4 regions of the Paenibacillus sp. S-38 genome follow, and region 3 is predicted to be linked to each of the others. Evidence: a T-box and tRNA genes for the amino acid it is inferred to sense, from the RefSeq annotation. Region 3 holds a T-box; the other regions hold tRNA genes.
What was found. The T-box of region 3 lies ahead of tyrS (tyrosine--tRNA ligase). A T-box ahead of a tRNA ligase gene usually reads a tRNA of that ligase, here a tRNA-Tyr.
Positions count from the first base shown of each region.

Region 1: it encodes a tRNA-Tyr, which carries the amino acid that the T-box ahead of tyrS (tyrosine--tRNA ligase) is inferred to sense. The anticodon was not compared.
Region 2: it encodes a tRNA-Tyr, which carries the amino acid that the T-box ahead of tyrS (tyrosine--tRNA ligase) is inferred to sense. The anticodon was not compared.
Region 4: it encodes a tRNA-Tyr, which carries the amino acid that the T-box ahead of tyrS (tyrosine--tRNA ligase) is inferred to sense. The anticodon was not compared.

Region 1 covers NZ_CP187970.1:1,099,948-1,106,591, forward strand. The annotation lists rRNA gene ACP26L_RS05135 (16S ribosomal RNA) at 1-790, shown strand, start outside; rRNA gene rrf (5S ribosomal RNA) at 921-1,037, shown strand; tRNA gene ACP26L_RS05145 (tRNA-Ile) at 1,076-1,152, shown strand; tRNA gene ACP26L_RS05150 (tRNA-Ala) at 1,172-1,247, shown strand; rRNA gene ACP26L_RS05155 (23S ribosomal RNA) at 1,443-4,363, shown strand; tRNA gene ACP26L_RS05160 (tRNA-Asn) at 4,531-4,606, shown strand; tRNA gene ACP26L_RS05165 (tRNA-Ser) at 4,613-4,701, shown strand; tRNA gene ACP26L_RS05170 (tRNA-Glu) at 4,741-4,812, shown strand; tRNA gene ACP26L_RS05175 (tRNA-Val) at 4,825-4,900, shown strand; tRNA gene ACP26L_RS05180 (tRNA-Met) at 4,916-4,992, shown strand; tRNA gene ACP26L_RS05185 (tRNA-Asp) at 5,006-5,082, shown strand; tRNA gene ACP26L_RS05190 (tRNA-Phe) at 5,129-5,204, shown strand; tRNA gene ACP26L_RS05195 (tRNA-Thr) at 5,209-5,284, shown strand; tRNA gene ACP26L_RS05200 (tRNA-Tyr) at 5,298-5,383, shown strand; tRNA gene ACP26L_RS05205 (tRNA-Trp) at 5,392-5,462, shown strand; tRNA gene ACP26L_RS05210 (tRNA-His) at 5,476-5,551, shown strand; tRNA gene ACP26L_RS05215 (tRNA-Gln) at 5,576-5,647, shown strand; tRNA gene ACP26L_RS05220 (tRNA-Gly) at 5,657-5,731, shown strand; tRNA gene ACP26L_RS05225 (tRNA-Cys) at 5,744-5,817, shown strand; tRNA gene ACP26L_RS05230 (tRNA-Leu) at 5,828-5,916, shown strand; tRNA gene ACP26L_RS05235 (tRNA-Arg) at 5,935-6,011, shown strand; tRNA gene ACP26L_RS05240 (tRNA-Leu) at 6,015-6,094, shown strand; partial or broken gene ACP26L_RS05245 (SGNH/GDSL hydrolase family protein) at 6,240-6,644, shown strand, end outside.
Region 2 covers NZ_CP187970.1:1,562,017-1,568,660, forward strand. The annotation lists rRNA gene ACP26L_RS07315 (23S ribosomal RNA) at 256-3,176, shown strand; rRNA gene rrf (5S ribosomal RNA) at 3,368-3,484, shown strand; tRNA gene ACP26L_RS07325 (tRNA-Ile) at 3,529-3,605, shown strand; tRNA gene ACP26L_RS07330 (tRNA-Ala) at 3,625-3,700, shown strand; tRNA gene ACP26L_RS07335 (tRNA-Glu) at 3,717-3,788, shown strand; tRNA gene ACP26L_RS07340 (tRNA-Val) at 3,797-3,872, shown strand; tRNA gene ACP26L_RS07345 (tRNA-Thr) at 3,877-3,952, shown strand; tRNA gene ACP26L_RS07350 (tRNA-Tyr) at 3,962-4,046, shown strand; tRNA gene ACP26L_RS07355 (tRNA-Asn) at 4,067-4,142, shown strand; tRNA gene ACP26L_RS07360 (tRNA-Val) at 4,146-4,221, shown strand; tRNA gene ACP26L_RS07365 (tRNA-Met) at 4,238-4,314, shown strand; tRNA gene ACP26L_RS07370 (tRNA-Asp) at 4,327-4,403, shown strand; tRNA gene ACP26L_RS07375 (tRNA-His) at 4,432-4,507, shown strand; tRNA gene ACP26L_RS07380 (tRNA-Gln) at 4,520-4,594, shown strand; tRNA gene ACP26L_RS07385 (tRNA-Lys) at 4,603-4,675, shown strand; tRNA gene ACP26L_RS07390 (tRNA-Leu) at 4,693-4,778, shown strand; tRNA gene ACP26L_RS07395 (tRNA-Leu) at 4,792-4,878, shown strand; tRNA gene ACP26L_RS07400 (tRNA-Gly) at 4,882-4,956, shown strand; tRNA gene ACP26L_RS07405 (tRNA-Cys) at 4,972-5,042, shown strand; tRNA gene ACP26L_RS07410 (tRNA-Arg) at 5,053-5,126, shown strand; tRNA gene ACP26L_RS07415 (tRNA-Pro) at 5,132-5,205, shown strand; one part of gene ACP26L_RS07420 (IS5 family transposase) at 5,412-5,833, opposite strand; one part of gene ACP26L_RS07420 (IS5 family transposase) at 5,833-6,172, opposite strand.
Region 3 covers NZ_CP187970.1:5,641,267-5,647,910, reverse strand. The annotation lists gene ACP26L_RS24810 (transglycosylase domain-containing protein) at 1-2,455, opposite strand, end outside; T-box leader at 2,667-2,957, shown strand; gene tyrS (tyrosine--tRNA ligase) at 3,017-4,276, shown strand; gene rpsD (30S ribosomal protein S4) at 4,441-5,040, opposite strand; gene ACP26L_RS24795 (TVP38/TMEM64 family protein) at 5,368-5,952, shown strand; gene ACP26L_RS24790 (aminopeptidase) at 6,011-6,644, shown strand, end outside.
Region 4 covers NZ_CP187970.1:313,016-319,659, reverse strand. The annotation lists gene ptsG (glucose-specific PTS transporter subunit IIBC) at 1-1,395, opposite strand, end outside; gene glcT (glucose PTS transporter transcription antiterminator GlcT) at 1,663-2,508, opposite strand; tRNA gene ACP26L_RS01645 (tRNA-Leu) at 2,818-2,900, opposite strand; tRNA gene ACP26L_RS01640 (tRNA-Ser) at 2,942-3,030, opposite strand; tRNA gene ACP26L_RS01635 (tRNA-Thr) at 3,070-3,144, opposite strand; tRNA gene ACP26L_RS01630 (tRNA-Val) at 3,150-3,225, opposite strand; tRNA gene ACP26L_RS01625 (tRNA-Ser) at 3,244-3,331, opposite strand; tRNA gene ACP26L_RS01620 (tRNA-Ser) at 3,351-3,440, opposite strand; tRNA gene ACP26L_RS01615 (tRNA-Thr) at 3,446-3,518, opposite strand; tRNA gene ACP26L_RS01610 (tRNA-Ala) at 3,523-3,598, opposite strand; tRNA gene ACP26L_RS01605 (tRNA-Pro) at 3,755-3,828, opposite strand; tRNA gene ACP26L_RS01600 (tRNA-Arg) at 3,834-3,907, opposite strand; tRNA gene ACP26L_RS01595 (tRNA-Cys) at 3,923-3,994, opposite strand; tRNA gene ACP26L_RS01590 (tRNA-Gly) at 4,007-4,081, opposite strand; tRNA gene ACP26L_RS01585 (tRNA-Leu) at 4,088-4,174, opposite strand; tRNA gene ACP26L_RS01580 (tRNA-Lys) at 4,186-4,258, opposite strand; tRNA gene ACP26L_RS01575 (tRNA-Phe) at 4,274-4,346, opposite strand; tRNA gene ACP26L_RS01570 (tRNA-Asp) at 4,366-4,442, opposite strand; tRNA gene ACP26L_RS01565 (tRNA-Val) at 4,463-4,538, opposite strand; tRNA gene ACP26L_RS01560 (tRNA-Asn) at 4,542-4,617, opposite strand; tRNA gene ACP26L_RS01555 (tRNA-Tyr) at 4,637-4,721, opposite strand; tRNA gene ACP26L_RS01550 (tRNA-Glu) at 4,731-4,802, opposite strand; tRNA gene ACP26L_RS01545 (tRNA-Ala) at 4,819-4,894, opposite strand; tRNA gene ACP26L_RS01540 (tRNA-Ile) at 4,914-4,990, opposite strand; rRNA gene rrf (5S ribosomal RNA) at 5,043-5,159, opposite strand; rRNA gene ACP26L_RS01530 (23S ribosomal RNA) at 5,323-6,644, opposite strand, start outside.

The DNA.
Region 1 (6,644 bases), 3.6 Mb from region 3:
GCTGAGGCGCGAAAGCGTGGGGAGCAAACAGGATTAGATACCCTGGTAGTCCACGCCGTAAACGATGAGTGCTAGGTGTTAGGGGTTTCGATACCCTTGGTGCCGAAGTAAACACAATAAGCACTCCGCCTGGGGAGTACGCTCGCAAGAGTGAAACTCAAAGGAATTGACGGGGACCCGCACAAGCAGTGGAGTATGTGGTTTAATTCGAAGCAACGCGAAGAACCTTACCAGGTCTTGACATCCCTCTGAAAGCCCTAGAGATAGGGTCCTCCTTCGGGACAGAGGAGACAGGTGGTGCATGGTTGTCGTCAGCTCGTGTCGTGAGATGTTGGGTTAAGTCCCGCAACGAGCGCAACCCTTGACTTTAGTTGCCAGCATTAAGTTGGGCACTCTAGAGTGACTGCCGGTGACAAACCGGAGGAAGGTGGGGATGACGTCAAATCATCATGCCCCTTATGACCTGGGCTACACACGTACTACAATGGCCGGTACAACGGGAAGCGAAGTCGCGAGATGGAGCGAATCCTTAGAAGCCGGTCTCAGTTCGGATTGCAGGCTGCAACTCGCCTGCATGAAGTCGGAATTGCTAGTAATCGCGGATCAGCATGCCGCGGTGAATACGTTCCCGGGTCTTGTACACACCGCCCGTCACACCACGAGAGTTTACAACACCCGAAGCCGGTGGGGTAACCCGCAAGGGGGCCAGCCGTCGAAGGTGGGGTAGATGATTGGGGTGAAGTCGTAACAAGGTAGCCGTATCGGAAGGTGCGGCTGGATCACCTCCTTTCTATGGAGATCATGGCCATGAAGATGGCCGGATCAAATCGGCAGCGCAAGCTGCATCAACCGCGTATGCGGGACACTCACTCGTGTTCAGTTTTGAAAGGTGCAATACCTTTCAACAAGATATTCTTTCGTTTGGTGATGATGGCGGAAGGGAACCACGCGTACCCATCCCGAACACGAACGTTAAGCCTTCCAGCGTCGATGGTACTTGGACCGCAGGGTCCTGGGAGAGTAGAACGTCGCCAAGCGAACCCATTCATTTGGGTTTGAATATCTTTTTTTCTATGGGCCCTTAGCTCAGCTGGTTAGAGCGCACCCCTGATAAGGGTGAGGTCGGTGGTTCGAGTCCACTAGGGCCCACCATATAATTATATATTGCCATGGGGCCATAGCTCAGCTGGGAGAGCGCCTGCCTTGCAAGCAGGAGGTCAGCGGTTCGATCCCGCTTGGCTCCACCATTTTAATGCTCTACAATCCACCACGGTCGATGCCGTGATGAATTGCAATATTGTTCCTTGAAAACTGGATATACGAAACAAACTAGCTGAAGTAATCTAATGTTTTATCTTTATAGCTGCTAGCGATGTATTTCGTTTTTGGAAGCGACCTTTATGCGAAGCATAACGGAGCGCAAAACGAAACTACGAGCATTTGGTTAAGCTATTAAGAGCACACGGAGGATGCCTAGGCACCAGGAGCCGAAGAAGGACGTGGCGAACAACGATAATGCCTCGGGGAGCCGTAAGCAGGCTTTGATCCGGGGATGTCCGAATGGGGAAACCCACATGTGGTAATTCGCATGTACCATGCAGTGAATACATAGCTGCATCGGAGGCAGACGAGGGGAACTGAAACATCTAAGTACCCTCAGGAAAAGAAAACAATAGTGATTCCGTCAGTAGCGGCGAGCGAAAGCGGAGAAGCCCAAACCAAGGAGCTTGCTCCTTGGGGTTGTAGGACGTCAATGTGGGTTAAGCAGAGTAGGCGAACAGGTCTGGAAAGGCCGGCCAGAGTGGGTAAAAGCCCCGTAACCGAAATTCTGCGAACACCCTAGACGGATCCTGAGTACCGCGAGACACGTGAAACCTCGTGGGAAACCGGCAGGACCATCTGCCAAGGCTAAATACTCCCTGGTGACCGATAGTGAAGCAGTACCGTGAGGGAAAGGTGAAAAGAACCGCGGGAGCGGAGTGAAAAAGAACCTGAAACCGTGTGCTTACAAGAAGTCAGAGCTCGTTAATGAGTGATGGCGTGCCTTTTGTAGAATGAACCGGCGAGTTACGTTCCCGTGCGAGGTTAAGGTGAGAAGCCGCAGCCGCAGCGAAAGCGAGTCTGAATAGGGCGAATGAGTACGTGGACGTAGACCCGAAACCGTGTGATCTACCCCTGTCCAGGGTGAAGGTGCGGTAACACGCACTGGAGGCCCGAACCCACGAATGTTGAAAAATTCGGGGATGAGGTGGGGGTAGCGGAGAAATTCCAATCGAACTCGGAGATAGCTGGTTCTCCCCGAAATAGCTTTAGGGCTAGCCTCGGGTTAGCGTTGCGGAGGTAAAGCACTGATTGGGTGCGGGGCCCGCCAAGGGTTACCAAGTCCAGTCAAACTCTGAATGCCGCAAACGTGATGCCCGGGAGTCAGACAGTGAGTGCTAAGATCCATTGTCAAGAGGGAAACAGCCCAGATCATCAGCTAAGGTCCCCAAGTGTGTGTTAAGTGGGAAAGGATGTGGAGTTGCACAGACAACCAGGATGTTGGCTTAGAAGCAGCCACCATTGAAAGAGTGCGTAATAGCTCACTGGTCGAGTGACTCTGCGCCGAAAATGTAACGGGGCTAAACACACCACCGAAGCTATGACTAGATATCTATGATATCCTGGGGTAGGGGAGCGTTGTATGCGGGTTGAAGGTTGATCGTGAGGACAGCTGGACTGCATACAAGTGAGAATGCCGGTATGAGTAACGAAAAGATCAGTGAGAATCTGATCCGCCGAAAGCCTAAGGGTTCCTGAGGAAGGCTCGTCCGCTCAGGGTAAGTCGGGACCTAAGGCGAGGCCGAAAGGCGTAGTCGAAGGACAACAGGTTGAAATTCCTGTACCACCGTGAACCGTTATGAGCGATGGGGTGACGCAGAAGGATAGTGACGCGAGCTGATGGATGCTCGTCCAAGCAGTGAGGCTGATGTGCAGGCAAATCCGCGCATCGTAAGGCTGAGCTGTGATGGGGAGGGAAACTTAAGTACCGAAGGTCATGAGTTCAGGCTGCCAAGAAAAGCCTCTAGCCAGGGAGAAGGTGCCCGTACCGCAAACCGACACAGGTAGGCGAGCAGAGCATGCTAAGGCGCGCGGAAGAACTCTCGTTAAGGAACTCGGCAAAATGACCCCGTAACTTCGGGAGAAGGGGTGCCTCGGTAGGGTGAATAGCCCGAGGGGGCCGCAGTGAAAAGGCCCAAGCGACTGTTTAGCAAAAACACAGGTCTGTGCGAAGCCGCAAGGCGAAGTATACGGGCTGACGCCTGCCCGGTGCTGGAAGGTTAAGGGGAGCGGTTAGGGGTAACCCGAAGCTGTGAACCGAAGCCCCAGTAAACGGCGGCCGTAACTATAACGGTCCTAAGGTAGCGAAATTCCTTGTCAGGTAAATTCTGACCCGCACGAATGGCGTAACGACTTGGGCGCTGTCTCGACGAGAGATCCGGTGAAATTTTAATACCTGTGAAGATGCAGGTTACCCGCGACAAGACGGAAAGACCCCATGGAGCTTTACTGCAGCTTGATATTGGACTTTGGTACGATCTGTACAGGATAGGTGGGAGCCTGAGAAGCCTGAGCGCCAGCTTGGGTGGAGGCGCCGTTGGGATACCACCCTGATCGTATCGGAGTTCTAACCTGGTACCGTGATCCGGTGCGGGGACAGTGTCAGGTGGGCAGTTTGACTGGGGCGGTCGCCTCCTAAAGCGTAACGGAGGCGCCCCAAGGTTCCCTCAGAATGGTTGGAAATCATTCGAAGAGTGCAAAGGCATAAGGGAGCTTGACTGCGAGACAAACAGGTCGAGCAGGGACGAAAGTCGGGCTTAGTGATCCGGTGGTACCGAATGGAAGGGCCATCGCTCAACGGATAAAAGCTACCCTGGGGATAACAGGCTTATCTCCCCCAAGAGTCCACATCGACGGGGAGGTTTGGCACCTCGATGTCGGCTCATCGCATCCTGGGGCTGAAGTAGGTCCCAAGGGTTGGGCTGTTCGCCCATTAAAGCGGTACGCGAGCTGGGTTCAGAACGTCGTGAGACAGTTCGGTCCCTATCTGTCGCGGGCGCAGGAAATTTGAGAGGAGCTGTCCTTAGTACGAGAGGACCGGGATGGACGTACCGCTGGTGTACCAGTTGTTCCGCCAGGAGCACGGCTGGATAGCCAAGTACGGACGGGATAAGCGCTGAAAGCATCTAAGCGTGAAGCCCCCCTCAAGATGAGATTTCCCAGTATGTAAGACCCCTTGTAGACGACGAGGTTGATAGGTTCGGGGTGGAAGCGCGGCAACGTGTGGAGCTGACGAATACTAATCGGTCGAGGGCTTATCCACAAGCTTCCGCAAGGAAGCGGCAGCAGTAATGTAGATGTTAGGTTTTTAGCTAGCGAGTGAGGATATATCATAGTGACCTTTGTGCGAAAGCACAACGGAACGCAAAATGATATACCCGAACGACCGTTTCGTATCCAGTTTTCAAGGTGCAAGCCTTGATCAGTTATTCCCTGATAGCTCAGTTGGTAGAGCACTCGACTGTTAATCGAGTTGTCACAGGTTCGAGTCCTGTTCGGGGAGCCATTTCTTGGAGAGGTGTCCGAGCTGGCCGAAGGAGCACGATTGGAAATCGTGTAGGCGTCACAAGCGTCTCGAGGGTTCGAATCCCTCTCTCTCCGTAGCATTACCTTTAGGTTTATTGCAATTACCATTGGTTCGGCCCGTTGGTCAAGGGGTTAAGACACCTCCCTTTCACGGAGGTAACAGGGGTTCGAATCCCCTACGGGTCATCTTTATCCCATGGAGGCTTAGCTCAGCTGGGAGAGCATCTGCCTTACAAGCAGAGGGTCGGCGGTTCGATCCCGTCAGCCTCCACCATAATGATTTTACTGACGCGGGGTGGAGCAGCCCGGTAGCTCGTCGGGCTCATAACCCGAAGGCCGCAGGTTCAAATCCTGCCCCCGCAACCAATTTTCCTAGTGTGGAGCCGTGGTGTAGAGGCCTAACATGCCTGCCTGTCACGCAGGAGACCGCGGGTTCGAATCCCGTCGGCTCCGCCATTTACTTTTCTCGTGAAGTAAGATATAATGCTGTTATGTTTTAGAAGGCTCGGTAGCTCAGTCGGTAGAGCAGAGGACTGAAAATCCTCGTGTCGGCGGTTCGATTCCGTCCCGAGCCACCATTATGCCGCTGTAGCTCAATTGGTAGAGCAACTGACTTGTAATCAGTAGGTTGGGGGTTCAAGTCCTCTCGGCGGCACCATGTAATTTCATACGGAGGCTTAGCGAAGTGGCCAAACGCAGCAGACTGTAAATCTGTTCTCGTACGAGTTCGGTGGTTCGAATCCATCAGCCTCCACCAGTTTTTATAGGGGCATAGTTTAAAGGTAGAACAAAGGTCTCCAAAACCTTTGGTGTGGGTTCGATTCCTGCTGCCCCTGTTTTCCTGCCATGGCGGTCGTGGCGAAGTGGTTAACGCACCGGTTTGTGGATCCGGCATTCGAGGGTTCAATTCCCTTCGACCGCCCCATATCTTTTGAAAGAATTCAAGCATTGGGGATTAGCCAAGCGGTAAGGCAACGGACTTTGACTCCGTCATGCCTAGGTTCGAATCCTAGATCCCCAGTTTTATTATGCGGAAGTGGCTCAGCGGTAGAGCATCGCCTTGCCAAGGCGAGGGTCGCGGGTTCGATTCCCGTCTTCCGCTCCATTTAAGTACCGAGGCGCCATAGCCAAGTGGTAAGGCAGAGCTCTGCAAAAGCTTTACCCCCAGTTCGAGTCTGGGTGGCGCCTCCATTTTTTATTCGCCGGAGTGGCGGAATCGGCAGACGCACAGGACTTAAAATCCTGCGGTGGGTGACCACCGTACCAGTTCAAGTCTGGTCTTCGGCACCACTCCATCGTTTATAGTTTGTGCCCTTAGCTCAGCTGGATAGAGCGTTTGACTACGAATCAAAAGGTCAGGAGTTCGAATCTCTTAGGGCACGCCACTAGCCGGTATGGCGGAATTGGCAGACGCGCGCGACTCAAAATCGTGAGGGAAACCGTGTGGGTTCGAGTCCCTCTACCGGCATCACCGAAAGCTTAGAAGACATCAAGTCTTCTAAGCTTTTTTGTTTATTCTGCGGATATACAAAGGGACCCTCGGTTTAGCAAATTTAGGATCAGGCGCTCGCTGGACTGGATTAGAATCGTAGAAAAAGGGAGGAAGAATTGACATGACGAAGATCGAAGATGGAGCGGTCGTGCTTTTTCAAGGGGATAGTATTACCGACTGCGGAAGGAACCGATACAATGGTCATGACCTCGGTGTAGGTTATGCCTTGATGGCTGCCGCACGCTTCGGGCACCTGTACCCACAAAAGGAAGTTCGTTTCCTGAATAGAGGGATTGGTGGCAATCGTGTCGTTGACCTGCTTGGGCGGTGGCAGGAGGATTGCATGGAACTCAAACCTACTGGGTATCCATCTACATAGGAATCAATGATACGTGGCGACGTTATGATCGCGATGACCTGACGTCTACGGAATTGTTTGCTGAGCGTTATCGCCAACTGATCGTACAGACCAAAGAACAGCTGAACGCCAAAATAATTTTGATCGAGCCCTTTGTTCTTCCGGTCC
Region 2 (6,644 bases), 4.1 Mb from region 3:
TGGCCATGAAGATGGCCGGATCAAATCGGCAGCGCAAGCTGCATCAACCGCGTATGCGGGACACTCACTCGTGTTCAGTTTTGAAAGGTGCAATGCCTTTCAAACTCAATGTTTGTTCCTTGAAAACTGGATATACGAAACAAACTAGCTGAAGTATCTAATGTTTTTTATTAGCTGCCTAGCGAGATGTTTTATTTTGGTAGAGACCTTTGAGCGAAGCTCAACGGAACGCAAAATAAAATCATCGAGCGACTTGGTTAAGCTATTAAGAGCACACGGAGGATGCCTAGGCACCAGGAGCCGAAGAAGGACGTGGCGAACAACGATAATGCCTCGGGGAGCCGTAAGCAGGCTTTGATCCGGGGATGTCCGAATGGGGAAACCCACATGTGGTAATTCGCATGTACCATGCAGTGAATACATAGCTGCATCGGAGGCAGACGAGGGGAACTGAAACATCTAAGTACCCTCAGGAAAAGAAAACAATAGTGATTCCGTCAGTAGCGGCGAGCGAAAGCGGAGAAGCCCAAACCAAGGAGCTTGCTCCTTGGGGTTGTAGGACGTCAATGTGGGTTAAGCAGAGTAGGCGAACAGGTCTGGAAAGGCCGGCCAGAGTGGGTAAAAGCCCCGTAACCGAAATTCTGCGAACACCCTAGACGGATCCTGAGTACCGCGAGACACGTGAAACCTCGTGGGAAACCGGCAGGACCATCTGCCAAGGCTAAATACTCCCTGGTGACCGATAGTGAAGCAGTACCGTGAGGGAAAGGTGAAAAGAACCGCGGGAGCGGAGTGAAAAAGAACCTGAAACCGTGTGCTTACAAGAAGTCAGAGCCCGTTCATGGGTGATGGCGTGCCTTTTGTAGAATGAACCGGCGAGTTACGTTCCCGTGCGAGGTTAAGGTGAGAAGCCGCAGCCGCAGCGAAAGCGAGTCTGAATAGGGCGAATGAGTACGTGGACGTAGACCCGAAACCGTGTGATCTACCCCTGTCCAGGGTGAAGGTGCGGTAACACGCACTGGAGGCCCGAACCCACGAATGTTGAAAAATTCGGGGATGAGGTGGGGGTAGCGGAGAAATTCCAATCGAACTCGGAGATAGCTGGTTCTCCCCGAAATAGCTTTAGGGCTAGCCTCGGGTTAGCGTTGCGGAGGTAAAGCACTGATTGGGTGCGGGGCCCGCCAAGGGTTACCAAGTCCAGTCAAACTCTGAATGCCGCAAACGTGATGCCCGGGAGTCAGACAGTGAGTGCTAAGATCCATTGTCAAGAGGGAAACAGCCCAGATCATCAGCTAAGGTCCCCAAGTGTGTGTTAAGTGGGAAAGGATGTGGAGTTGCACAGACAACCAGGATGTTGGCTTAGAAGCAGCCACCATTGAAAGAGTGCGTAATAGCTCACTGGTCGAGTGACTCTGCGCCGAAAATGTAACGGGGCTAAACACACCACCGAAGCTATGACTAGATATCTATGATATCCTGGGGTAGGGGAGCGTTGTATGCGGGTCGAAGGTTGATCGTGAGGACAGCTGGACTGCATACAAGTGAGAATGCCGGTATGAGTAACGAAAAGATCAGTGAGAATCTGATCCGCCGAAAGCCTAAGGGTTCCTGAGGAAGGCTCGTCCGCTCAGGGTAAGTCGGGACCTAAGGCGAGGCCGAAAGGCGTAGTCGAAGGACAACAGGTTGAAATTCCTGTACCACCGTGAACCGTTATGAGCAATGGGGTGACGCAGAAGGATAGTGACGCGAGCTGATGGATGCTCGTCCAAGCAGTGAGGCTGATGTGTAGGCAAATCCGCACATCGTAAGGCTGAGCTGTGATGGGGAGGGAAACTTAAGTACCGAAGGTCATGAGTTCAGGCTGCCAAGAAAAGCCTCTAGCCAGGGAGAAGGTGCCCGTACCGCAAACCGACACAGGTAGGCGAGCAGAGCATGCTAAGGCGCGCGGAAGAACTCTCGTTAAGGAACTCGGCAAAATGACCCCGTAACTTCGGGAGAAGGGGTGCCTCGGTAGGGTGAATAGCCCGAGGGGGCCGCAGTGAAAAGGCCCAAGCGACTGTTTAGCAAAAACACAGGTCTGTGCGAAGCCGCAAGGCGAAGTATACGGGCTGACGCCTGCCCGGTGCTGGAAGGTTAAGGGGAGCGGTTAGGGGTAACCCGAAGCTGTGAACCGAAGCCCCAGTAAACGGCGGCCGTAACTATAACGGTCCTAAGGTAGCGAAATTCCTTGTCAGGTAAATTCTGACCCGCACGAATGGCGTAACGACTTGGGCGCTGTCTCGACGAGAGATCCGGTGAAATTTTAATACCTGTGAAGATGCAGGTTACCCGCGACAAGACGGAAAGACCCCATGGAGCTTTACTGCAGCTTGATATTGGACTTTGGTACGATCTGTACAGGATAGGTGGGAGCCTGAGAAGCCTGAGCGCCAGCTTGGGTGGAGGCGCCGTTGGGATACCACCCTGATCGTATCGGAGTTCTAACCTGGTACCGTGATCCGGTACGGGGACAGTGTCAGGTGGGCAGTTTGACTGGGGCGGTCGCCTCCTAAAGCGTAACGGAGGCGCCCCAAGGTTCCCTCAGAATGGTTGGAAATCATTCGAAGAGTGCAAAGGCATAAGGGAGCTTGACTGCGAGACAAACAGGTCGAGCAGGGACGAAAGTCGGGCTTAGTGATCCGGTGGTACCGAATGGAAGGGCCATCGCTCAACGGATAAAAGCTACCCTGGGGATAACAGGCTTATCTCCCCCAAGAGTCCACATCGACGGGGAGGTTTGGCACCTCGATGTCGGCTCATCGCATCCTGGGGCTGAAGTAGGTCCCAAGGGTTGGGCTGTTCGCCCATTAAAGCGGTACGCGAGCTGGGTTCAGAACGTCGTGAGACAGTTCGGTCCCTATCTGTCGCGGGCGCAGGAAATTTGAGAGGAGCTGTCCTTAGTACGAGAGGACCGGGATGGACGTACCGCTGGTGTACCAGTTGTTCCGCCAGGAGCACGGCTGGATAGCCAAGTACGGAAGGGATAAGCGCTGAAAGCATCTAAGCGTGAAGCCCCCCTCAAGATGAGATTTCCCAATTAGTAAGACCCCTTGTAGACGACGAGGTTGATAGGTTCGGGGTGGAAGCGCGGCAACGTGTGGAGCTGACGAATACTAATCGGTCGAGGGCTTATCCACTAGCTTCCGCAAGGAAGCGGCAGCGGAACTTTAGGTCTTTAGCTAGCAAGCGAGGAGATATCTTTTTGAAAGCGATCTTTATGCGAAGCATAACGGAGCGCAAAAAGATGTACCCGAACGTATATCCAGTTTTCAAGGTACAAGCTGCCTTGAATATGTATTACCGTGTATCCTGGCCGATACACAAACCGTTTGGTGATGATGGCGGAAGGGAACCACGCGTACCCATCCCGAACACGAACGTTAAGCCTTCCAGCGTCGATGGTACTTGGACCGCAGGGTCCTGGGAGAGTAGAACGTCGCCAAGCGGTACCACCTTCGTGGGACAAGCCGTATGAATTAAACATCATGAGGGCCCTTAGCTCAGCTGGTTAGAGCGCACCCCTGATAAGGGTGAGGTCGGTGGTTCGAGTCCACTAGGGCCCACCATATAACTTTATAAACGCATGGGGCCATAGCTCAGCTGGGAGAGCGCCTGCCTTGCAAGCAGGAGGTCAGCGGTTCGATCCCGCTTGGCTCCACCATGATTTACTTTAGTATGGCCCGTTGGTCAAGGGGTTAAGACACCTCCCTTTCACGGAGGTAACAGGGGTTCGAATCCCCTACGGGTCAGTTCCCATGGAGGCTTAGCTCAGCTGGGAGAGCATCTGCCTTACAAGCAGAGGGTCGGCGGTTCGATCCCGTCAGCCTCCACCATTATGCCGCTGTAGCTCAATTGGTAGAGCAACTGACTTGTAATCAGTAGGTTGGGGGTTCAAGTCCTCTCGGCGGCACCATTGTTTTGTGGAGGCTTAGTGAAGTGGCTAAACACGGCAGACTGTAAATCTGCTCTCATCGAGTTCGGTGGTTCGAATCCATCAGCCTCCACCACTTCTTTTCAGTAATTTTATTCCCTGATAGCTCAGTTGGTAGAGCACTCGACTGTTAATCGAGTTGTCACAGGTTCGAGTCCTGTTCGGGGAGCCATATGGAGGCTTAGCTCAGCTGGGAGAGCATCTGCCTTACAAGCAGAGGGTCGGCGGTTCGATCCCGTCAGCCTCCACCATATTTCTTTAAACTGACGCGGGGTGGAGCAGCCCGGTAGCTCGTCGGGCTCATAACCCGAAGGCCGCAGGTTCAAATCCTGCCCCCGCAACCAAATATTTTGTGTGGAGCCGTGGTGTAGAGGCCTAACATGCCTGCCTGTCACGCAGGAGACCGCGGGTTCGAATCCCGTCGGCTCCGCCATTCTTCTTTTACTTGTTTTTTTGCTTTGGCGGTCGTGGCGAAGTGGTTAACGCACCGGTTTGTGGATCCGGCATTCGAGGGTTCAATTCCCTTCGACCGCCCCATTTTTAACCCATTGGGGATTAGCCAAGCGGTAAGGCAACGGACTTTGACTCCGTCATGCCTAGGTTCGAATCCTAGATCCCCAGCCATTCAGTTTGAGCCATTAGCTCAGTCGGTAGAGCACCTGACTTTTAATCAGGGTGTCGTAGGTTCGAGTCCTACATGGCTCACGTTTTTAATTTCATATGCGGTTGTGGTGGAATGGCAGACACGCTATCTTGAGGGGGTAGTGGGCGTAAGCTCGTGGAGGTTCGAGTCCTCTCAACCGCACCATCTAACTTTATATGCGGTCGTGGCGGAATTGGCAGACGCGCTAGATTCAGGTTCTAGTGGTGTAACAGCCGTGGAGGTTCGAGTCCTCTCGACCGCACCACCTGCGGAAGTGGCTCAGCGGTAGAGCATCGCCTTGCCAAGGCGAGGGTCGCGGGTTCGATTCCCGTCTTCCGCTCCATATTTTACTTGATAAGGCGCCATAGCCAAGTGGTAAGGCAGAGCTCTGCAAAAGCTTTATCCCCAGTTCGAATCTGGGTGGTGCCTTAGCCTTTATGTTCCCTTAGCTCAGCTGGATAGAGCGTTTGACTACGAATCAAAAGGTCGGGAGTTCGAATCTCTCAGGGAACGCTTGACGGGATGTAGCTCAGCTTGGTAGAGCACCTGGTTTGGGACCAGGGGGTCGCATGTTCAAATCGTGTCATCCCGATAAGTCATAACAAAAAGAGTCCATATCGATGGGCTCTTTTTGTTATGTCCGGACTATTTTGTGAAAACGGCGCGAGAAAGAAGAGTCGAGTAGTATTGATCTCCACTCTATCCTTACCGCTTGTGGCCATGGGTAACGGAATTGTGCTCTGTAAGGGCAGAAGTACGGAAAAACGCTTGAGTAAATTCTAGGGCCTGTATGCAAACCTATGCGAGCCACACCATAATCGAAGCTAAGGTCAAAAATGCCCTAAACTTACAGGCCAATTTATCATAGCGTGTGGCTAATCGGCGATAATTCTTCACTTTATTGAAAAAGCATTCGATCAGATGCCTCTCCTTGTAGATTTCCTTATCCCATTCCCGCGGTTTCCGGCGGTTTTTCTTACTTGGTATCACCGAAGTGGCGGATTGTTCCTTTAAAAGGTGGAGAATCCGGTTGTTGTCATAAGCACGGTCGGCCAGGACCTGCTTTTTCGTTAAGTCCATCTGCTTTAGCATCTCGTAGCCGGTTACCGAGTCATGACATTGGCCTCCGGTCAGCACAAACCGCAGCGGGTTCCCCAGGGCGTCGACGACCGCGTGGATTTTGGTGGTCAATCCGCCTCGGGACCGCCCAATAGCTTGCTTGAGGGTCCCCCTTTTGCACCGACCCCATGCTGATGGACCTGTACAATTGTCGCGTCAATCATGACACTTTCAAAATCAGGTTCAATCGTAACGTGCTCTAAGATCCGATCCCAAATGCAGGCGATTTTCCAGCGGCAGAACCGGCTATAGACGGTAGACCAGGAGCCGTAGTATTCAGGCAAATCCCGCCAGGGCGCACCTGTCCGCGCCACCCACAGCATAGCGTTCAGCATCTGGCGATGGTTGTTCGCGGGTCTCCCTCCTTGTGGTTTTCTTTCGGCTGGCAGCAGGTCCTTGATTTTATCCCATTGGTCGTCACGGATTTCGTATCGTCTCATCATATCTATATTTACCCATTTTATTGGGTCATGGTTTGCATACACGCCCTAGTTATGCTCCCCTCTCAAGATGCTTCATTTTCCAGTATCCGACGAATCTGGAGTATTTTCGATTGCAGGCTATATTCCAGAAATAGAATATGATATTTTAATAGATAATAAGAGAAGACGATTAGACAGCAGTGTCTGTTCACATAATAGACGCAGGGTGGAGGCAGTATGGCGGAATTTGAAAAGGAACTGCAAGCGCTCCAAAACAGCAGGGAAGAGATCATTACACGCTGGTATGTACTGTTGACTGAAGCCTTTCCGGAGTTCTATGGTTCAGAAGAGCTGCGGAGGCAGGCAGAGATTTACTTTGATTATACGATCGATCTCCAAATCCCACCCGAAACGCACGAGCTGAACGAGAGGGTGCCGATTTGGTCCCGAAATTTGGTGGATCGTGGGCTGCCGCTGCAGCACATTTTCC
Region 3 (6,644 bases):
CGGAAGGCGCGTCCTGCTCGTAATCCTTCGGCTTGTAGAAGTCCAGGCTCCGTTTGCGGTCCGCCGGCAGCTTGCCGATAATGCTGCGGAGCTCGCGGAACAGCTTGCCGAGCGGCTCGGGACGCTTGATGACGGATTTTTCTTCGACGAAGTCGGACGGCGTCTCCTCCCGCGCGATATAGTTGATGCCGTTATACGTAATGACCGGCAGCCGGACCATCACATTGTCTTCCTCGGTCGGCACATACTTTTTGTTGAAGAGGTCCGTCGTCAGCTTTCCTGCACGGCTGGTGGCATTGCTCGGCAGCTTGCCGGAGAGCGAGGAGACGGTCATCTCCACAATATCGGCCGGACGCTCGAAGGTCTTTGTGGGGAAGAGCTCCGGATGCTTCTCGATCGTCGAGTCCATGACCAGAGCCCAGATGTTTTTTGCCCGGTTGGTGCCGCCCGTTTTCTTGCTCAGCTTATGGACAGGCAGATCGTAGCCTGCCCAGACGCCGAGGGTAACGTCCGGCGTATAACCCATGAACCAGGCGTCGGCATCGTCCTGGGTGGAGCCTGTTTTGCCGACAATCGGCACTTGGCCGTAGTGCTTAAAGGTCTTCATAAGGTCGGTCGCGGTGCCGGAGGTGATAACCGTACGCATCATGTCGGTGATGAGATAGGCCGTCTGCTCCGAGAATGCCGGGTTCGATTGCAGCTGGTGCTCGAACACGACCTTGCCGTTCGAATCCGTAATTTTGCGGATCATATAGGCTTCATTGAACACGCCCTTGTTGCCCATCGTGGCATAAGCGTTGGTGAGCTCCTTGACGGTAACCCCGTTGCGCAGCCCCCCGATCACGCCGGTCTGGGCGACATAGTCGTCTTCGCCTACCGAGGTAACCCCGATCTGGTTCGCGAACGCCCAGGCCTTCTCGATCCCTACGTCGTTCAGGAACAGTTTTATGGCCGGGATGTTGTAGGACTGGTTAAAGGCCCGGCGGACGGTGATCAGACCGTGGTATCCGTCATCCCAGTTCTCGGGGATATGATAGCCTTTGCTGCCGTCCTTCAGGATGATCGGCACATCGTCGATGACGGAGGCCGGTTGAATTTTGCCTGCCTCCATGGCAGGTATGTATGCAGCGACCGGCTTCATGGTGGAGCCCGGCTGCCGGTAAGCCTGGGTTGCGTGGTTGAGCTGTTCCTTCCAGAAGTCGCGGCCCTCGATCATGCCGAGAATGGCGCTGGTCCTGCTGTCCATAAGCACTGCGCCAATCTGCTCGATGCCCTTGACCTTGTCCTCCGGAGTGAAGTTCTTCTCGTCCGAGGCGATCGCACGCATCGAGCTGTAGATATCCTTGTCGATGGTGGTGTAGACATGGTAGCCGCCCCGGCTGAGCTTGGTCTGCATACTCTTGAGCGCCTCGGCATACTCTTCCGGGCTCTCCTTCGGATTGAGCTTGGGATTCTCCACCTTGAGCAGTGCCTTGGCGGCCTCGCGTTCCACTTCGATCATCAGGTAAGGATACTCGGTGTAGGCCCGTTTGACTTTCTCGGCGAGCGTGCTCTTCAGATCAAACTGGAGCGCCTCCTGGTACTGCGCATCGGTGATCTTGCCTTCCTCAAGCATCCGGCGTAGCACCAGCTGCTGGCGCTGCACAGCCCGCTTGAAGGCCGCGCCGTCCACTTCCCCCTTCGAGGTGAAGGCGGAGTAGTTGCTCGGCTGCTGCGGCAGCCCGGCGAGATAGGCGGCCTGAGCCAGATTCAGCTTCGACAGGTCGTCGATGTTGAAGATGCCCTTGGCGGCCGCCTTGATGCCGTACAGGTTGTAGCCGGACGAGCCGTTGCCGTACGGAATCTTGTTGAGGTAGGCGAGCAGGATCTCATCCTTCGACATCAGGCGCTCCATCCGCATGGCGAGCAGAATCTCCTTCGCTTTGCGGCTGTCGTCCCGGCTCAGGGTGAGGAAGACCCGGCGGGCCAGCTGCTGCGTAATCGTACTGCCGCCCGTCTGCACATCCTCCTTGAGCAGCTTCTGAACGACGGCCCGGGCCGTCCCTTTGAAGTCCACGCCGTTGTGCTCATAGAAGTTCTTGTCCTCAATGGCAAAAACAGCATCCAGGACATGCTGGGGGATATCGTTCAAGGCGACCATCCTCCGGTCTTCCTCCGTCCGAAGCTGGCCGACGACCGAATCGTCCCGGAAATACACGAAGCCGGTCAAGGCGTCGTCCTGCATCTCCTTCAGCATCTCCTCTTTGCTCCGCACGGGGTCGTCCTTGACGAGAGAGGTGACATAGCCGAAGGCCGCGCCTCCTCCCAGGAAGCAGGCGATGAGCCCTAAGATGAAGAGCCACTTGACGCTGCTCAGCGTTACTTTTCCTGCGGTAAAAAAAACACGTTTATAACTGCGGGGTTTCTTCGGTTCCTTGGGTTTCCTCTCGGTTACTTTCTCTTGATCCAGTTCCATGAATCGGCTTCCTCCTGCCTGGCCCAAACATTCCTTAACAATTATAGCACAAAGCGTCAAGGTTCGGCATGGGATTCCGTTCCTCCATCGGTGACGTTTCGGTGATGAGGGCCTTATGGAATGCTGAATACTGGGGGCTGACCTGCCATGCCGGCAGGGTTTGACAACTCTTTTGGGCCTGTGGTATAAATGGTTTTAATAATTCCATAAGCCAAATGCAGTGAAGGATTCAGTAGGAGAGGGAACCCAGCTTACAGAGAGCCGGCGGGTGGTGCGAGCCGGCAGCTGACCTTACGTCCGAATTACCGTCCGGAGCAGCGGAAGGGAAGAGGGAGATCGTCTTTTGGGCGGGTTCCTTGCGTAGCTTCCGATCGGGCTGACCGCCCGTTATCCATGATGAAGTGAAAGTCCGCCGGACCGGACTGTCAGGGGCAGCCCTGCGGAGCCGGGAAGAGGACTTTAATTAGGGTGGTACCGCGAGCTGAGCCTTCTCGTCCCTTTGTGGAGGAGAAGGCTTTTTTGTATTTTCATAAGAAGAGAGAGGATGATACCGTAATGGCAATGGATATTTTGAGTGATTTGGAATTCCGCGGATTGATCAACCAGGTGACGGACCGGGAGGGGCTCGCCAAGAAACTGGCGGAGGAGCCTGTTGTGCTCTACGCGGGCTTCGACCCGACGGCGGACTCCCTGCATATCGGGCACCTTCTGCCGCTGCTCGTGCTGCGGCGCTTCCAGCAGGCCGGCCATATCCCTGTAGCGCTGGTAGGCGGGGGCACAGGCCTTATCGGCGACCCGAGCGGCAAGGCGGCCGAGCGGACGCTGAACCCGAAGGAAGTCGTGGAGGAGTGGACGCAGAAGCTGAGAAACCAGCTCTCGCAGTTCCTGGACTTCGAAGCCGAGAAGAACCCGGCGCAGACGGCCAACAACTACGACTGGCTGTCCGAGCTGAATGTCATCGGCTTCCTGCGGGATGTCGGCAAGAACTTTACCGTGAATTACATGCTGGCCAAGGACTCCGTGGATTCCCGTCTCGAGAAGGGGATCTCCTTCACGGAATTCAGCTACATGATCATGCAGGCGTACGACTTCCAGCAGCTGAACGAGAAGCGGGGCTGTTCCCTGCAGATCGGCGGCAGCGACCAATGGGGCAACATTACGGCGGGGCTGGAGCTCATCGGGAAGACGAACGGCAATCAGGCCTTCGGCTTGACGGTGCCTCTGGTGACGAAGAGCGACGGCTCGAAGTTCGGCAAAACGGAAGGCGGCGCCGTGTGGCTCAACGCAGAGAAGACGACGCCTTACCAGTTCTACCAGTTCTGGATCAATACGGACGACAACGATGTCGTGAAGTTCCTGAAGTACTTCACGTTCCTGTCGCCGGATGAAATCGGCGAGCTGGAGCGCCAGGTGAAGGAAGCGCCGGAGAAGCGGGAAGCACAGCGCGTGCTTGCCAAGGAGATGACAACGCTCGTTCACGGTGCCGAGGCGGCCGAGAGCGCGATCCGCATCTCCACCGTCCTCTTCAGCGGGGATGTGGGCTCCCTCTCCGGCAGCGAGATCGAGCAGGCATTCAGTGACGTGCCGTCCACCGAGCTCGATGCCGGTACGGAGATCACGCTCCTCGACCTGCTCGTGCAGGTGAAGGCGGCCCCGTCGAAGCGGCAAGCGCGTCAGGATGTGGAGAGCGGCGCCGTCTCGATCAACGGAGTCAAGACGACGGAGCTCGATAAGGTCGTCCGTGCCTCCGACGGCCTCGAAGGACGTTTCCTCGTCATCCGCCGGGGCAAGCGCAATTACTACCTGGTGAAGTTCCAATAATACGGAACAGAGCCGTTACGAAGAAAAGATGAACAGCCCGCTCCCTCCGGTTATTCCGGGGGAGCGGGCTGTTTTTGGTCGTGGGGCGGGGATGCGGGGTGCTGCGGCAGCAAAAAAACAAGCTGCCGGCAAGAAGCGGGCAGCTTGTTTCGATGAGCCGGAGATTAACGGCTGTAGAACTCGACGATTTGCTTTTCGTCGATCTCTTGTGCGAGCTCGGAACGCTCAGGAAGACGAACGTACTTGCCTTCTACTGCAGCTTCGTTGAACTCAAGGTAAGCAGGCAGGTAGTTGCGGTTTGCGAGAGCTTCTTTCACTGCGGACAGGCCGCGGCTCTTCTCGCGAAGACCGATCACGTCGCCGGTGGAAACCAGGTAGGACGCGATGTCAACTTTCTTGCCGTTAACCGTTACGTGACCGTGGGAAACCAGCTGACGTGCGCCTGCACGGGAGTTGGAGAGACCCAGACGGTATACGAGGTTGTCGAGACGGCTCTCGAGCAGGAACATGAAGTTCTCACCGGAGATCCCTTGCATTTTCGCAGCCTTATCGAACAGGTTGCGGAACTGCTTCTCGTTCAAGCCGTACATGTGGCGGAGCTTTTGCTTCTCCTGCAGCTGTACGCCGTAGCCGGACATTTTCTTGCGCTGCCCTGGACCGTGCTGGCCTGGAGGGAACGGACGCTTGAGTTCTTTGCCGGTACCGCTCAGGGAAATACCGAGGCGGCGGGAGAGTTTGAATTTAGGACCTGTGTAACGTGACATTGTATGGTGGGCTCCTTTATAAGTAAAGTTAGGATTCGGGTGAAGCTTGTGCCCGATTTTGCGCATCTGTCGGGAAGAACCCAGCCGCGGTCCCGACAGCAACAAAACCTATAGAGGGTGACACCGACTTCCACCATAAATAAGCAAGTCCGCTATGTGCGGATCAGAGCTCATTCTCGACTTCTAATTCTATAAGATAGAGTGGGTCTGTGTCAAGTAAAGGAAGGGGCGAATGGAACGAAAGCTAGGAATGGGAGGAAGCGTCCCGGGCAGAGTTTGGAAGCCCGTTTTTTTTTGGTACAATAAGGGAAGAGAGGGGGACGAGGCATGGGCGAGTGGGATATTAGGCATCTAACGGATACGCTGGGCTCCCTCGGCTTCTTCGGGCAGGCCTGCGGAGCTCTGCTTATTCTGCTTCAAACGATCGTGCCGTTCGTACCGTTCGTCGTGGTGGCCGGAGCGAACGTGCTCCTGTTCGGTCTATGGCTGGGGTTCCTGGTTAATTATGTGTTCGCCTGTCTTGGAGCCGTTCTTGCGTTCTACGGCACCCGCAGCTTCGGCAGGGAATGGGCGCAGGCACGGCTCGCGAGATACCCGCTTGCGGACCGCTTCAACGAGAAATTGGAGAAGCACGGACTGCTGTATATCACGCTGTCCCGGGTGATACCGGTGCTCCCCTCCTTCGCGATCAATATGGCGGCTGCGGTGACCCGCGTGCGGTCAAGGGATTTTATTGTCGGCACCCTGATCGGCAAGATGCCGATGATCCTGCTCGAATCGCTGATCGGGCATGATCTCCTGCATTTTACAAAGCATAAAGGCAGGCTTCTGATTCTGCTTGCTCTCTTCGGTCTGCTGCTGGCGGCGGGGGGCTACCTCAAGATGAGATGGACCAAGAGCGGCGGTAAATAAAGAAGGACAAAGTAACATTCCGGTTCATCATTCAAAGATAAAAGGAGACGATTGACAGATGCGCGATCCGCGGCTGGAGCAGTTGGCCCGTAATCTGGTGGGGTATTCCCTCGATGTTCAGCAGGGGGAGAAGGTGCTGATCGATATGATCGGCTCCGAACGGGAGCTCGTCAAATGTCTGGTGGAGGAAGTGTACGCCCGTGGAGGCGTGCCTTATGTGGAGCTTATCGATCCGTCGGTCCGTGCGGCCGTACTCAAGGGGGCGACGCAGGAGCAGATCGAGCACTGGACGCAGATGGACCTGCTGCGCATGAAAGACATGAGCTGCTATATCGGGGTGCGGGCCGGTGAGAACGTGAGTGAGATGTCCGATGTGCCCGAGGAGAAGATGAAGCTCTACTCCCAAATCTACAGCAAGCAGGTGCACCTGGAGCAGCGTGTCAAAAAGACCCGCTGGGTCGTGCTGCGCTATCCGAACGCTTCCATGGCCCAGCTGGCGGGCATGAGCACCTCGAAATTCGAGAACTTCTATTTCGACGTATGCAACCTGGATTATGCCAAAATGTCCGTGGCAATGGATCCGCTGCAGGCGCTGATGAACCGGACGGACCGGGTACGGATCGTGGGGCCGGGGGCGACGGATATTTCGTTCTCGATCAAGGGAATCGGCTCGGTCAAGTGCTGCGGCAAGC
Region 4 (6,644 bases), 2.8 Mb from region 3:
GTCTTTATCGACCTGCTTGGATTCTTTAACCTGAACCCGCAGACGCGTGATGCACGCATCAAGGTTCTCGATGTTGCTTTGACCGCCGAGCGCCGCGAGGACGTTCGATGGCAGCTCATCCGCTGCACCGGCCTTCTTGTCCACACCGGCTTCCGTATCTTCACGGCCCGGAGTCTTCAGGTTGAACTTGCGGATCGCGAAGCGGAACCCGAAGTAGTAGATCACCGCAAGGACTAGACCTACCGGAATGACCAGCCACCAAGCGGTGCGGTTCTGAATTACACCGAACAGCAGGAAGTCGATAACCCCACCGGAGAACGTCATCCCGATTTTAACATTCAGGATCTGCATCACCATGAACGACAGACCCGCGAAGACCGCGTGAATGGCGAACAGGAACGGTGCCACGAACAGGAACGAGAACTCGAGCGGCTCCGTAATCCCTGTCAGGAACGATGTCAGTGCCGCGGAACCCATGATACCGGCAACGTATTTCTTTTGCTCTGGTCTGGCTTCGTGATAGATCGCCAGCGCAGCTGCAGGAAGTCCGAACATCATGAACGGGAATTTACCGACCATGAATGTACCTGCAGTAAGCGTAACGCCGTCTTTCAACTGGGCGAAGAAGATCTTCTGGTCGCCGCGTACGATTTCGCCCGCCTTGTCCACGTACTGTCCGAATTCGAACCAGAACGGCGAGTAGAAAATGTGATGAAGCCCGAATGGAATCAGGGAGCGTTCGATAAGGCCGAAGAAGAAGGCCGCGAGCGTCGGATTCGCATCCAGCATGTTATGCGAGAAGTGATTGAGGCCGCTCTGAATCGGAGGCCAGATGAAGATCATCAGGATCCCGAGTACCAGCGACGAGACGGCTGTAATGATCGGAACGAACCGCTTGCCCGCGAAGAAGCCGAGATACGAAGGCAGCTGGATTTTGAAGAACCGGTTGTACATCGATGCGGCCAGGATCCCGATGATAACCCCGCCGAAGACGCCGGTCTGCAGGGTATTGATCCCGAGCACGTTAGCATACGACATATCCGTTTTGACCATCTCCGGGGTCACGCCTTTGAAGACCCCCATGGTGACGTTCATAATCAAAAATCCGATGATCGCCGCGATCCCCGCGACGCCATCTCCGCCGGCCAAACCTACGGCTACACCGACGGCAAACAGAAGCGCCAGGTTGGAGAATACGATGTTCCCCGCCTGCTCCATCACCGTAGCAATGAGCTGTACCCATCCGGCATTCAGTGCCGGCATCAGCTCGAGCAGCGATGCGTTGTGAAGCACATTCCCGAGTGCAAGCAGAATCCCTGCTGCAGGCAGGATGGCCACCGGAAGCATCAGCGCTTTGCCGACCTTCTGCAGCACGCCGAACAATTGCTTGAACATGAGCCTTCCTCTCCTTTTATCCTTCATTTACCCTTGGATTCAGCAAACGAAAAAAGGCATGCGCAAACAAGGTGTAATGAAAGTCCTAAGGGTAGGTTAACCCAAATAGGCCAAATCATTAACATTCCTTGCTTACTCATGCCTGATCGAATCAGTAACACGAAACTATTCCGTTGTTTGATGAACCAAAAGGCTCTGTACACGAGAGATTATAGCACGCTCCCGAATGGAGCACAATCCCTCTTCACAAATTCGACCACTTTTGCTCTAAGCCCCATCACTCGGAAGCATCCGCTGCAGGTGGATCGTCAAATAAATGGCTTCCGCCTCATAGACAGGCTGCTGCATGCGCTGCTGGATTACCTTCATCAGCGTCCATGCAAACGAATACATCTCCGGGTATTCATTCTTGATAATCTCCGCAATCTTCGTAGGCTCTTCTACCCTCTCGCCACGCCGGATCCTCTCAAGCGCTACCATCAAATGACGCAGCAGTCGCGCATAATCCAGACTGTCCTTCTTGATCTTGATCTCCAGCTTGCGCTCAATGAGATCAATAAGATCGGTAACAAGCCGTGAATGCTCCTTGACCTCCAGAACGTGCCGGTTCGTGATAGCGCTGTAAATATGAAGCGCTACAAAGCCCACTTCATCTTCCGGCAGCTGTACAAGCAAGCGGCGGTTGATCTCATCAATGGCGTGCTGCGCGAGCAGGTATTCCCGCGGATAGAGCTCCCGGGTCTCATACTGAAACGGATTGTGAATCGGGATCTGCTGCCGGTACCGTTTGATGGCGAAGGCAATATGATCCGTAAGTGCAATATGAATCTGTTCATTGAGCGGAGCTCCGGCATGCTGCGATATATAAAAAATGACGTCGTTCATGACCTCAATCAGCTTCTCATCGACCTGATGCATCAAGAGCTTATACTGCTCCTTCGCTTTCTCATTGGTCAGGATGAACATCTTCTCGATGCTGTCCAGAGCGATGGCGTCGCCCTGCTTCCGGCTGAAGCCGATGCCTTTACCGATCACCACCGTCTCGCCGTATTCCGGGTGGACCGCAATGATGACGTTGTTGTTCAATACTTTGCGTACCTGAAGGCTTTCCACGCCAGCACCTCTCAAACTCCCTAATTCGCTAAGGATACCAAAAAAGCGGGGGTTGTACAAGACGCTTCTTGCAGCTCCTGCATCAGCCTTGCATGGCCCTAATCAATAGCGCTTCAACTGCCCACTCCGCCCTGGGTTTGCAGGCCCTGAGCAGCCAAATTGAATCCTGCAGCCCGCCAGGCCTCCCAACATTATATCCGGCCTCTGCTGCCGCCCCATAGAATGCCTGCATTATAGTACTACGATGCCCGGAAATGAAAAAAGAGCCCTATGGGCCCTTCTTTCCGTACCTAGTCGTTATTTCTTGTATGCGGTTGAGAGGACTCGAACCTCCACGGGCGTAAGCCCACTACCCCCTCAAGATAGCGTGTCTGCCATTCCACCACAACCGCTCAGTTACGCGGCCAACGGCCGCGGGCTTGGATACTGCCAACGGAGAGAGAGGGATTCGAACCCTCGAGACGCTTGTGACGCCTACACGATTTCCAATCGTGCTCCTTCGGCCAGCTCGGACACCTCTCCATAAGATCCCCGCCACAGGGATCGGACCCGGTACTGGTCTGGTGCCGTCGAGAGGAATCGAACCTCCGACCTACGCATTACGAGTGCGTTGCTCTACCGCTGAGCTACGACGGCATGGTTGGTGATCGCTGACGGGATCGAACCGCCGACCCTTACCCTGTCAAGGTAATGCTCTCCCAGCTGAGCTAAGCGATCATATGATTAAGAAGAAACCGGAGAGAGAGGGATTCGAACCCTCGCACCACTTGCGCAGTCTAACCCCTTAGCAGAGGGTCCCCTTGAGCCACTTGGGTATCTCTCCATACGACATAAAGCAATTCTGGCAGAGAGGGTGGGATTCGAACCCACGAGACGCTCACACGCCTACACGATTTCGAGTCGTGCTCCTTCGACCACTCGGACACCTCTCCACAAAAGCTTCCAACCGGGATCGAACCGGTGACCTCATCCTTACCATGGATGCACTCTACCTACTGAGCTATGGAAGCATGTTGGTGGAGCCAAGCGGGATCGAACCGCTGACCTCCTGCTTGCAAGGCAGGCGCTCTCCCAGCTGAGCTATGGCCCCGTGCTACAGAACTTATTATACATCAACTTTCTCCGAAAAAGAAACCTAAAGCTCTTTCCTCCGATGGCAGCTAAAGCCTTGGCTGCCTGACCCAGAGAGCGACACAGTTGCGGCAATTTCATAAACAAAAGAGCCCGCGATGGGCTCCCTGCTTTATCGGGATGACACGATTTGAACATGCGACCCCCTGGTCCCAAACCAGGTGCTCTACCAAGCTGAGCTACATCCCGTCAAGCGTTCCCTGAGAGATTCGAACTCCCGACCTTTTGATTCGTAGTCAAACGCTCTATCCAGCTGAGCTAAGGGAACACAGATCTATAAAAAAGGCGCTGCCCGGAGTCGAACACGGGGATAGGGCTTTTGCAGAGCCCTGCCTTACCACTTGGCTACAGCGCCGAATTTTATAATTGGAGCGGAAGACGGGAATCGAACCCGCGACCCTCGCCTTGGCAAGGCGATGCTCTACCGCTGAGCCACTTCCGCAGGTGTTGGTGCGGTCGAGAGGACTCGAACCTCCACGGCTGTTACACCACTAGAACCTGAATCTAGCGCGTCTGCCAATTCCGCCACGACCGCATACCTGAAAGTGAGCCATGTAGGACTCGAACCTACGACACCCTGATTAAAAGTCAGGTGCTCTACCGACTGAGCTAATGGCTCTTAGGGAAAAGAAAGTGGCTCGGGACGGAATCGAACCGCCGACACGAGGATTTTCAGTCCTCTGCTCTACCGACTGAGCTACCGAGCCTTACTACAAGGGATACAAATGGCGGAGCCGACGGGATTCGAACCCGCGGTCTCCTGCGTGACAGGCAGGCATGTTAGGCCTCTACACCACGGCTCCAAGCCAAAGGTAAAACGTTATGGTGGAGGCTGACGGGATCGAACCGCCGACCCTCTGCTTGTAAGGCAGATGCTCTCCCAGCTGAGCTAAGCCTCCATATGGCTCCCCGAACAGGACTCGAACCTGTGACAACTCGATTAACAGTCGAGTGCTCTACCAACTGAGCTATCAGGGAATATTGCAATGAAAAGAAGTGGTGGAGGCTGATGGATTCGAACCACCGAACTCGATGAGAGCAGATTTACAGTCTGCCGTGTTTAGCCACTTCACTAAGCCTCCATGGAAACATGACCCGTAGGGGATTCGAACCCCTGTTACCTCCGTGAAAGGGAGGTGTCTTAACCCCTTGACCAACGGGCCATACTAAAGTAAATCATGGTGGAGCCAAGCGGGATCGAACCGCTGACCTCCTGCTTGCAAGGCAGGCGCTCTCCCAGCTGAGCTATGGCCCCATGCGTTTATAAAGTTATATGGTGGGCCCTAGTGGACTCGAACCACCGACCTCACCCTTATCAGGGGTGCGCTCTAACCAGCTGAGCTAAGGGCCCTTATGAATTAGCCGCATGAAAAAGCCCACCCATAGGCGGGCTTACAATGGCTGCTTGGCGACGTTCTACTCTCCCAGGACCCTGCGGTCCAAGTACCATCGACGCTGGAAGGCTTAACGTTCGTGTTCGGGATGGGTACGCGTGGTTCCCTTCCGCCATCATCACCAAACGATTATTCAAGGCTTGTACCTTGAAAACTGGATATACATTCGGGTATATCATTTTGCGTTCCGTTGTGCTTCGCACAAAGGTCACTACCAAAATGATATATCCTCACTCGCTAGCTTAAGACTAACATCTACATTACTGCTGCCGCTTCCTTGCGGAAGCTAGTGGATAAGCCCTCGACCGATTAGTATTCGTCAGCTCCACACGTTGCCGCGCTTCCACCCCGAACCTATCAACCTCGTCGTCTACAAGGGGTCTTACTAATTGGGAAATCTCATCTTGAGGGGGGCTTCACGCTTAGATGCTTTCAGCGCTTATCCCGTCCGTACTTGGCTATCCAGCCGTGCTCCTGGCGGAACAACTGGTACACCAGCGGTACGTCCATCCCGGTCCTCTCGTACTAAGGACAGCTCCTCTCAAATTTCCTGCGCCCGCGACAGATAGGGACCGAACTGTCTCACGACGTTCTGAACCCAGCTCGCGTACCGCTTTAATGGGCGAACAGCCCAACCCTTGGGACCTACTTCAGCCCCAGGATGCGATGAGCCGACATCGAGGTGCCAAACCTCCCCGTCGATGTGGACTCTTGGGGGAGATAAGCCTGTTATCCCCAGGGTAGCTTTTATCCGTTGAGCGATGGCCCTTCCATTCGGTACCACCGGATCACTAAGCCCGACTTTCGTCCCTGCTCGACCTGTTTGTCTCGCAGTCAAGCTCCCTTATGCCTTTGCACTCTTCGAATGATTTCCAACCATTCTGAGGGAACCTTGGGGCGCCTCCGTTACGCTTTAGGAGGCGACCGCCCCAGTCAAACTGCCCACCTGACACTGTCCCCGCACCGGATCACGGTACCAGGTTAGAACTCCGATACGATCAGGGTGGTATCCCAACGGCGCCTCCACCCAAGCTGGCGCTCAGGCTTCTCAGGCTCCCACCTATCCTGTACAGATCGTACCAAAGTCCAATATCAAGCTGCAGTAAAGCTCCATGGGGTCTTTCCGTCTTGTCGCGGGTAACCTGCATCTTCACAGGTATTAAAATTTCACCGGATCTCTCGTCGAGACAGCGCCCAAGTCGTTACGCCATTCGTGCGGGTCAGAATTTACCTGACAAGGAATTTCGCTACCTTAGGACCGTTATAGTTACGGCCGCCGTTTACTGGGGCTTCGGTTCACAGCTTCGGGTTACCCCTAACCGCTCCCCTTAACCTTCCAGCACCGGGCAGGCGTCAGCCCGTATACTTCGCCTTGCGGCTTCGCACAGACCTGTGTTTTTGCTAAACAGTCGCTTGGGCCTTTTCACTGCGGCCCCCTCGGGCTATTCACCCTACCGAGGCACCCCTTCTCCCGAAGTTACGGGGTCATTTTGCCGAGTTCCTTAACGAGAGTTCTTCCGCGCGCCTTAGCATGCTCTGCTCGCCTACCTGTGTCGGTTTGCGGTACGGGCACCTTCTCCCTGGCTAGAGGCTTTTCTTGGCAGCCTGAAC